DNA from 2 places in the Leclercia sp. genome. Region 2 is predicted to be linked to the other one. Evidence: predicted binding sites of a transcription regulator. Region 2 holds the regulator's gene; the other holds the start of a gene.
The links. Region 2 encodes PurR, which represses purine synthesis genes. Its sites were predicted from a motif close to CANGCAAACGTTTGCNTG; they were not measured.
Positions count from the first base shown of each region.

Region 1 (4,424 bases), on a different contig from region 2:
CGTCATGTGCTCCGGCGCCATGATCCACAGCCGCATCGGCACGGTGGTGTTTGGCGCAAAGGATGAAAAAACCGGGGCGGCAGGTTCGCTGCTGGACGTGCTCAGACATCCCGGCATGAACCATCAGGTCAATGTGTTGGGCGGGGTGCTGGCACCAGCGTGTTCGGAGATGCTAAGTGCGTTCTTTCGAATGCGGCGTCAGCAGAAAAAGAGACAAAAGGCAGAATCGAAGTTATCGGGCGAGTAAGCTCATCCGGCGACACCACCGGATAACTTTGCGCCAGCTGCTGTGCCGCCTGCGCCTCTCGCTCTTTCTCCATCAGATATCCCACCAGGCTTATCTGGTATTTGCGGATATTCTCCACGTAGGCGTACGCCTCGTGACCCCGCGCGTAGCCATAGGTTAACTTGTCGTAATACGGCTTCTGGCTCAGCAGTGGCAGGCGCTGTTTTACGTCAGACCAGCTGTCGGGGTTGCCTTTGGTTTTGGCCGTCAGGGCGCGGGCATCAATCATATGGGCATACCCCATGTTGTAGGCCGCCAGCGCAAACCAGATCCGCTCCTCTTCCGGCACCGTCTCCGGCACCTTAGCCATCATATCCTGCAGATAACGAGCCCCGCCGCTGATGCTCTGTTCAGCGTCGGTGCGGTCGGTCAGGCCGAGGCTCTGGGCGGTGTTTTTGGTCAGCATCATCAGGCCGCGCACGCCGGTGGGTGAGGTGGCCTGCGCATCCCAGTGCGACTCCTGATACGAGATAGCGGCCAGCAGGCGCCAGTCAATCTCCTGGGCGTACTTCTCAAACAGCGGCTGCAGATCCGGCAGGACGTTATCCACGGCGCGGAGGAAGCTGCGGGTATCGACATAGTCGAAGTCATCCCCGTGGCCGAGGTATTTCTCCTCCAGACGCGCCAGGGTGCCGTCCTCATTCATCCCGTTGAAGAAATCGAGCATTGCGGCGGAGAGCGTCTGGTCGGCATCGAGCGGGCTGAACCAGGTGACGGGCTGCTCGTCAGTGACGTCCAGCGCCACCGCCAGCTCCGGGTGGACACGCTGGAACAGGCTGATGGCCACCGAGTCCGCGATGGTGTAGGGCAGCTTGCCGTCGGTGACCTGCTCAAGCAGCGCCGTGGTGCCCTGCTTCTCGTCCACCGTCCAGCTGAGGTTGGGGTACTTCTTCTCTTTCAGCGCCCGCAGGTCGTCAATCACCACATGCCCCGTGGCGACGGTGAGCTGCTCTGCGGTGAGGCTGGCAAGCGTGCGCGGACGCAGGCTCCCAACGCGATAGACCAGCTGCTGCGAAACGGAGTAGTAGGTGGGGCCAGGCTGATAGTTCTTGCTGCGCTCGCTGTTATAGACCAGACCGGCGGCCAGCAGATCGGCATCGTCATTATCCAGATCGTCAAACAGCTGGCTGATGTTCTGGCGTACGGTAATTTTGAGCTTCACGCCCAGGTAGTCAGCAAAGTGCTGCGCCAGTTCGTAATCCAGGCCAATCACTTTGTTGTTGATCGCGCTATAGGTCAGCGGCGAAGAGATTGTACTGACGCGCAGCTCCCCCCGCGCCTGAATAGCGGCGATACGGTTTTCGGCTTTGCCGAACCAGGGGATTGAAGGCCACAGGGCCGCTGCCAGCAGCAGAGTCACTATGCCGATGAACAGATAATTAATCTTTAATTTTTTCAATAAGTTGATTCTATGAGCTGTCTATTATTCTGGTTTATCGTCGCCACAGTAAAAACAAGTATTACCAAAGATTTCGCGGCATTTTGCGTAAAGTTACGCCACTTGGCAACTTATTAGCGGGAAAGGCAACACCAATGGTTAAATGACGGCAGCGATTTTATTACGACGCAAACGGTTTCGTCGGCGCGCTGGATCCACTATAATAGCGCCCGTTTTCCCCCCTTGCGCACACTGTAAGCGCCTCCGGCGCTTCGAAGACGAGAGACTTATGATGGAAATTCTGCGTGGTTCGCCTGCACTGTCTGCCTTCCGTATCAACAAACTGCTGGCACGTTTTCAGGCGGCCGACCTTCCGGTAAGCAATATTTACGCTGAGTATGTCCATTTTGCTGACCTGAATGCTCCCCTGACGGCAGAGGATTTAGTCCGGCTTGAGCGCCTGCTGAAGTACGGCCCAAGCCTGAGCAGCCATACCCCGAACGGTAAACTTCTGTTGGTTACGCCTCGTCCGGGCACCATCTCCCCCTGGTCTTCTAAAGCAACCGACATCGCCCGCAACTGTGGTCTGAGCCAGATTGACCGTCTGGAGCGCGGCGTGGCGTATTACGTTGAAGCCTCAACCCTGACCGATGCCCAATGGGCCGCTGTGGCAACCGAACTGCACGACCGCATGATGGAGAGCGTGTTTGCCTCTCTGGACGACGCGCAGAAACTCTTCTCCCACCACCAGCCTGCGCCAGTACAGAGCGTGGATCTGCTGGGTGAGGGCCGTCAGGCGCTGATTGACGCCAACCTGCGTCTCGGTCTGGCACTGGCAGAAGATGAAATCGACTACCTGCAGGATGCGTTCGTTAAGCTGAACCGCAACCCGAACGATATCGAACTTTATATGTTCGCGCAGGCCAACTCTGAGCACTGCCGTCACAAGATCTTCAACGCCGACTGGGTTATCGATGGCGAGCAGCAGCCGAAGTCGCTGTTCAAAATGATCAAAAACACCATGGAAAAAACCCCTGACCACGTGCTGTCTGCCTATAAAGACAACGCCGCGGTCATGGAGGGTTCCGAGGTGGGCCGCTTCTTCGCCGATCGCGAAGCAGGGCGCTATGACTTCCACCAGGAGCCTGCGCATATCCTGATGAAGGTCGAAACCCACAACCACCCGACGGCCATCTCCCCGTGGCCGGGTGCGGCAACCGGCTCCGGCGGTGAAATCCGTGACGAAGGTGCAACCGGTCGTGGGGCTAAGCCAAAAGCGGGTCTGGTGGGCTTCTCCGTTTCCAACCTGCGTATCCCGGGCTTCGAGCAGCCGTGGGAAGAGGATTTCGGTAAGCCAGAGCGCATTGTGACCGCGCTGGACATCATGACCGACGGCCCGCTGGGCGGCGCGGCCTTTAACAACGAATTTGGCCGTCCAGCCCTGAACGGCTACTTCCGTACCTACGAAGAGAAAGTGGAGAGCCACAACGGCGAAGAGCTGCGCGGCTACCACAAACCGATCATGCTGGCGGGCGGGATCGGCAACATTCGCGCCGATCACGTGCAAAAAGGCGAGATCGTCGTCGGTGCGAAGCTGATCGTCCTCGGCGGCCCGGCGATGAACATCGGCCTGGGCGGCGGGGCGGCCTCTTCTATGGCCTCCGGTCAGTCTGATGCGGATCTCGATTTTGCTTCCGTTCAGCGCGACAACCCGGAAATGGAGCGCCGCTGTCAGGAGGTGATCGACCGCTGCTGGCAGCTGGGCGACGCTAACCCGATCCTGTTTATTCATGACGTCGGCGCGGGCGGCCTTTCTAACGCCATGCCGGAACTGGTAAGCGACGGCAACCGCGGCGGACGCTTCAACCTGCGCGACATCCTGAGCGATGAGCCAGGCATGAGCCCGCTGGAGATCTGGTGTAACGAATCCCAGGAGCGCTACGTGCTGGCCGTTGCCCCGGATCAGCTGCCGCTGTTTGATGAGCTGTGCCGCCGCGAGCGCGCGCCGTACGCGGTAATCGGTGAAGCCACCGAAGAGATGCACCTCTCCCTGAGCGATACCCATTTCGACAACCAGCCGATTGACCTGCCGCTGGACGTGCTGCTGGGCAAAACGCCGAAGATGACCCGCGACGTCCAGACCCGTAAAGCCAGCGGTAAAGCCCTTGACCTGCAGGGCGTGACCGTTGCCGAGGCGGTGAATCGTGTGCTGCATCTCCCGGCCGTGGCGGAGAAAACCTTCCTCGTGACCATCGGTGACCGCACCGTGACCGGCATGGTTGCCCGCGATCAGATGGTGGGCCCGTGGCAGGTGCCGGTGGCAAACTGCGCGGTAACCACCGCCAGCCTCGACAGCTACTACGGTGAAGCCATGGCGCTGGGCGAACGCTCCCCGGTTGCCCTGCTGGACTTCGCCGCCTCTGCCCGTCTGGCGGTAGGTGAAGCACTGACCAACATCGCCGCCACCCAGATTGGCGACATCAAACGCATCAAGCTCTCCGCCAACTGGATGGCCGCAGCCGGTCACCCGGGCGAAGATGCGGGCCTGTACGAAGCCGTTAAAGCGGTAGGTGAAGAGCTCTGCCCGGCGCTGGGCCTGACCATTCCGGTGGGCAAAGACTCGATGTCGATGAAAACCCGCTGGCAGGAGGGCAGCGAGCAGCGCGAGATGACTTCGCCGCTGTCGCTGGTCATTACCGCGTTTGCCCGCGTGGAAGACGTGCGCCATACCATCACCCCGCAGCTCTCGACCGAAGACAA
Region 1 covers NZ_DAIQCE010000015.1:42,100-46,523, reverse strand. Annotated here, with positions in the region: gene tadA (tRNA adenosine(34) deaminase TadA) at 1-247, shown strand, start outside; gene mltF (membrane-bound lytic murein transglycosylase MltF) at 129-1,685, opposite strand; gene purL (phosphoribosylformylglycinamidine synthase) at 1,954-4,424, shown strand, end outside.
Region 1: purL (phosphoribosylformylglycinamidine synthase) is a predicted target of PurR. The motif match lies at 1,850-1,867, and genes of this name have one in related genera.

Region 2 (4,424 bases):
GGCACCCAATGCTGGCGGCGAACCCACGGGTGAGCTGGCTGCGGCCATCACTGCTGCGTTCGGCAGCTTTGCGGAATTTAAAGCGAAGTTTACCGATGCTGCGGTGAAGAACTTTGGCGCAGGCTGGACCTGGCTGGTAAAAGAGGCAGACGGCAAACTGGCGATCGTCTCTACGTCTAACGCGGGAACGCCGTTAACCACCCGCGCGACTCCGCTGCTGACCGTCGACGTCTGGGAACATGCGTATTACATCGATTACCGTAATGCGCGCCCGAATTACCTCGAGCACTTCTGGGCGCTGGTAAACTGGGAATTTGTGGCGAAGAACTTCGCGGCATAATGAAAACGCCGAAGGGAACTCCTTCGGCGTTATTTTTATTCGGTGGCGCAAACCGGCTCAGGTTGTTTTCGCCCGGAGGCAAAGACCAGAATAAGTCCCAGGGCGGCGATAATGGCCCCCATCACCGGTACGAAGCTGTAACCCATCCCGCTGGATATCACTGCCCCACCGGCTGCCGCACCCAGCGCATTGCCCAGGTTGAAAGCACCGATATTTACAGACGATGATAATCCCGGCGCATCGCTTGCGACGCGCATGACGCGCATCTGCAGCGGCGGTACCACCGCAAAGGTCGCCATGCCCCATACCACCATCGCCACGGCCGCGCCCACTTCATTACGCGCCAGCCAAGGGATCGCCAGCATGATGACAATCAGCAGCAGTAAAAAGCCTTTCAGGGTGCCGCTCACGGACTTATCCGCCAGCTTGCCGCCCAGATAGTTGCCGATGGAAAAACCAACGCCAATCAGCACCAGCATGGCGGTGATAAAGGCCGGGGTCGCCTGGTTGATGTCATGCAGCACCGGGGCAATATAGGTATAGAGGGTGAACATCGCGCCAGCGCCGAGGACGGTGGTCAGCAAGGCAGATAACACCTGCGGACGCAGCAGAACCGCCAGCTCTTTGCGCACTTCCGGCTTTTCGCCCGCCCCACCCGCAGGTAAGGAGAAGAACAGCGCGATCATCGAGACGACACCCAGCAGCGCGGTAGCCAGGAAGGACATCCGCCAGCCAATGACTTCGCCCATCCAGGTTGCGGCAGGCACGCCGCCAATATTGGCGATGGTCAGGCCCATAAACATGGTGGCGACGGCGCTGGCCTGCTTGTGTTTCGGCACCACGCTTGCGGCCACTACCGACCCGAGGCCAAAGAAGGCACCGTGGTTCAGGCTGGTGAGAATACGCGACAGCATCAGGGTGGTGTAATCCGGCGAGAGCGCCGAGAGAACGTTACCCACGGTAAAGATCGCCATCAGAAAGATCAGCGCGTTGCGGCGTCCGCGATGGGACAGCAGGAGGGTCATCAGGGGCGCGCCCACCATCACGCCGATGGCGTAGGCGCTGATCAGCATGCCTGCAGCGGGAATAGAGACATCCACGCCCCGGGCAATAACCGGTAGCAGGCCCATCGGGGAAAATTCGGTGGTACCGATACCAAAGGCACCAATGGCCAGGGCCAGCAGCGGAAAATTGATTCTCATACTTCAACTCCAGACACCGTGTCGTCAGGCGACACAGAACAATGAAGGCGAAAGCATGACATCAATCACAAAAAATGAGAAGTTAACAATTTAGCAAAAGATTTTTGCAGGGCGCGTAACAATAAGCGAAAAGGAACGAGGGAGAGCTGACCTCTCCCGCATCAATCAGTGCAGTGCCGCAGTCAGACCGCTGGCAACAATCAGACTCAGAACAATAATGGTAGTAATCAGCGAAAACTTAAGATCGGTACTCATCAATTTTTCTCCTTTTAATCACCCTACGAAGAGTGAGCTTGCTCATTTTTACACAGTTGAGGGTAAAAATCTTGCAGGATTTAGATTGATATCGGTTTTTGCTCTTCCCCTTTGGGCCAAGATAAGACAAAATTCCACGCTAAATTTATTAGCGTACCGGCCATTGACCCCCTCCTGACGTCCTGTGTCGTTTTCCCGGCGTACCGCAATTCAAATTGCGCAATTAGGGCGAGTGAAGGCAAACGTTTACCTATTGGTTTTTCAGGAGCTTAGATATGGTCTGGAGTGACATCTGATGGCAACAATTAAAGACGTGGCGAAACGCGCAAACGTTTCCACTACAACCGTATCACATGTTATTAACAAAACCCGCTTTGTCGCGGAAGAGACCCGCAACAACGTCTGGGCGGCCATTAAAGAGCTGCACTACTCTCCAAGCGCCGTGGCCCGTAGTCTGAAGGTGAATCACACCAAATCGATCGGCCTGCTGGCGACCAGCAGTGAAGCGCCCTATTTTGCGGAAATTATTGAAGCGGTAGAGAAGAACTGCTTCCAGAAAGGCTACACCCTGATCCTCGGCAACGCCTGGAACAGCCTCGAAAAACAGCGGGCCTATCTGTCGATGATGGCGCAAAAGCGCGTCGACGGTCTGCTGGTGATGTGTTCCGAATACCCGGAACCCCTGCTCACCATGCTGGAAGAGTATCGCAATATTCCGATGGTGGTGATGGACTGGGGCGAAGCGAAGGCCGACTTTACCGATTCGGTGATCGATAACGCCTTTGAAGGCGGCTACATGGCCGGTCGTTATCTGATCGAACGCGGCCACCGCGAAATCGGCGTGATCCCGGGGGCGCTGGAGCGCAACACCGGTGCCGGGCGTCTGGCGGGCTTTATGAAGGCGATGGAAGAGGCATTAATCACGGTGCCGGAAAACTGGATCGTGCAGGGTGACTTTGAGCCGGAGTCCGGCTACCGCGCCATGCAGCAGATCCTCTCCCAGAGCCCGCGTCCAACCGCCATCTTCTGCGGCGGGGATATTATGGCGATGGGTGCGCTCTGCGCCGCCGATGAGATGGGTCTGCGCGTTCCGCAGGACGTTTCGCTGATCGGGTATGATAACGTGCGCAACGCCCGCTTCTTTACCCCGGCGCTGACCACCATCCACCAGCCGAAAGATTCGCTGGGGGAGACCGCCTTCAATATGCTGCTGGACCGTATCGTCAATAAGCGCGAAGAGTCCCAGTCCATTGAGGTACATCCGCGCCTGATTGAACGCCGCTCCGTCGCGGATGGTCCGTTCCGCGACTACCGCCGTTAATCCTCTCCGGGAGCCAGCATCTCTGGCTCCCGCAGCCACTCCCGGTTCATCGTTTCACTGTCTCCCAGATAATCCAGCAGCCAGGCCAAAGCCGGCGACATATCGTTTTGTTGCCAGGTCAGGCAGCACGCCGCATCCGGGAAGGGATTTTCCAGCGTTAGCTCAACCCACTTGCCGCTGTCGATCCACGGTCGGGCAAAATGCACCGGCACCATCCCCACGCACAGGCCGGCCGAGAGGCAGGTGGCCGACGATTCCCAGTCGGGTGTAACAATCCGCCGCTGGTTGTCCAGCAGCCAGGTGATGCGTTTCGGCAGCGAGCGGGAGGTGTCTTCGCGCACCAGCGAGGGCCAGTTGCGCAGGGTATCATCGCTGAGCGGCCCTTCCATGGCGGCCAGCGGATGATGGCTGGCGACCACGCAAATCCAGCTCAGCGTGCCCATATCACGAAACGCATAGCGTCCCCCGACCGGGATCGCCTGGGTGGCACCTATCGCCATCTCCACCCTGCCGTCCGCCAGCGCGTCCCAGACGCCGTTAAAGACCTCCTGCGAGACCCGCAGCTCGACGTCCGAAAAGTGGCGGTAAAAATCGACAATCATCTGCCGGGTGCGCTCGGGGCGCACGATATTATCCACCGCAATGGAGATATGGCTGCGCCAGCCGTTGGCGATCTGCTGACACTGTTCGCGGGTGATCTGCATTTTTTTGATAACAGACCGCCCCTCTTTCAGAAACCAGGTCCCGGCGGGGGTCAACTCCACGTCGCGATGACGCCGTTCAAACAGCGGCACCGCCAGCCACTCCTCCAGCTGACGCACGGTATAGCTGATGGCGGACGGAACGCGATGCAGCTCCTGCGCTGCTCCGCTGAAGCTGCCGTTACGCGCGACGGCATCCACCACTTCAAGAGAATATTCTGACCACATTTTCTGCCTGCAAAATTTTTGAACGCAACCGCCAAATATTAGCGTTTCACAAGCGGGTTTGCACTCCCTACACTCAGCGCCTACCCATACCTGCGCCCAAACGGAGAATAGAACAATGACACCCGGGAAAGGATTTTTAGTCTGGCTCGGCGGCTTAAGCGTGCTGGGCTTCCTCGCCACCGATATGTACCTGCCTGCCTTCTCGATCATGCAGGAGGATCTGCAAACCCCGGCGGCCGCCATTAGCGCCAGCCTGAGCCTGTTCCTGGCAGGCTTTGCCTTTGCCCAACTGCTGTGGGGACCGATGTCCGACCGCTTCGGCCGTAAGCCGGTGCTGCTGGCTGGTTTAGCCATTTTTGCCCTCGGCTGCCTCGGCA
Region 2 covers NZ_DAIQCE010000001.1:1,367,704-1,372,127, forward strand. Annotated here, with positions in the region: gene sodB (superoxide dismutase [Fe]) at 1-340, shown strand, start outside; gene V7Q49_RS06405 (MFS transporter) at 376-1,542, opposite strand; gene cydH (cytochrome bd-I oxidase subunit CydH) at 1,708-1,797, opposite strand; gene purR (HTH-type transcriptional repressor PurR) at 2,093-3,118, shown strand; gene punR (DNA-binding transcriptional activator PunR) at 3,115-4,047, opposite strand; gene punC (purine nucleoside transporter PunC) at 4,163-4,424, shown strand, end outside.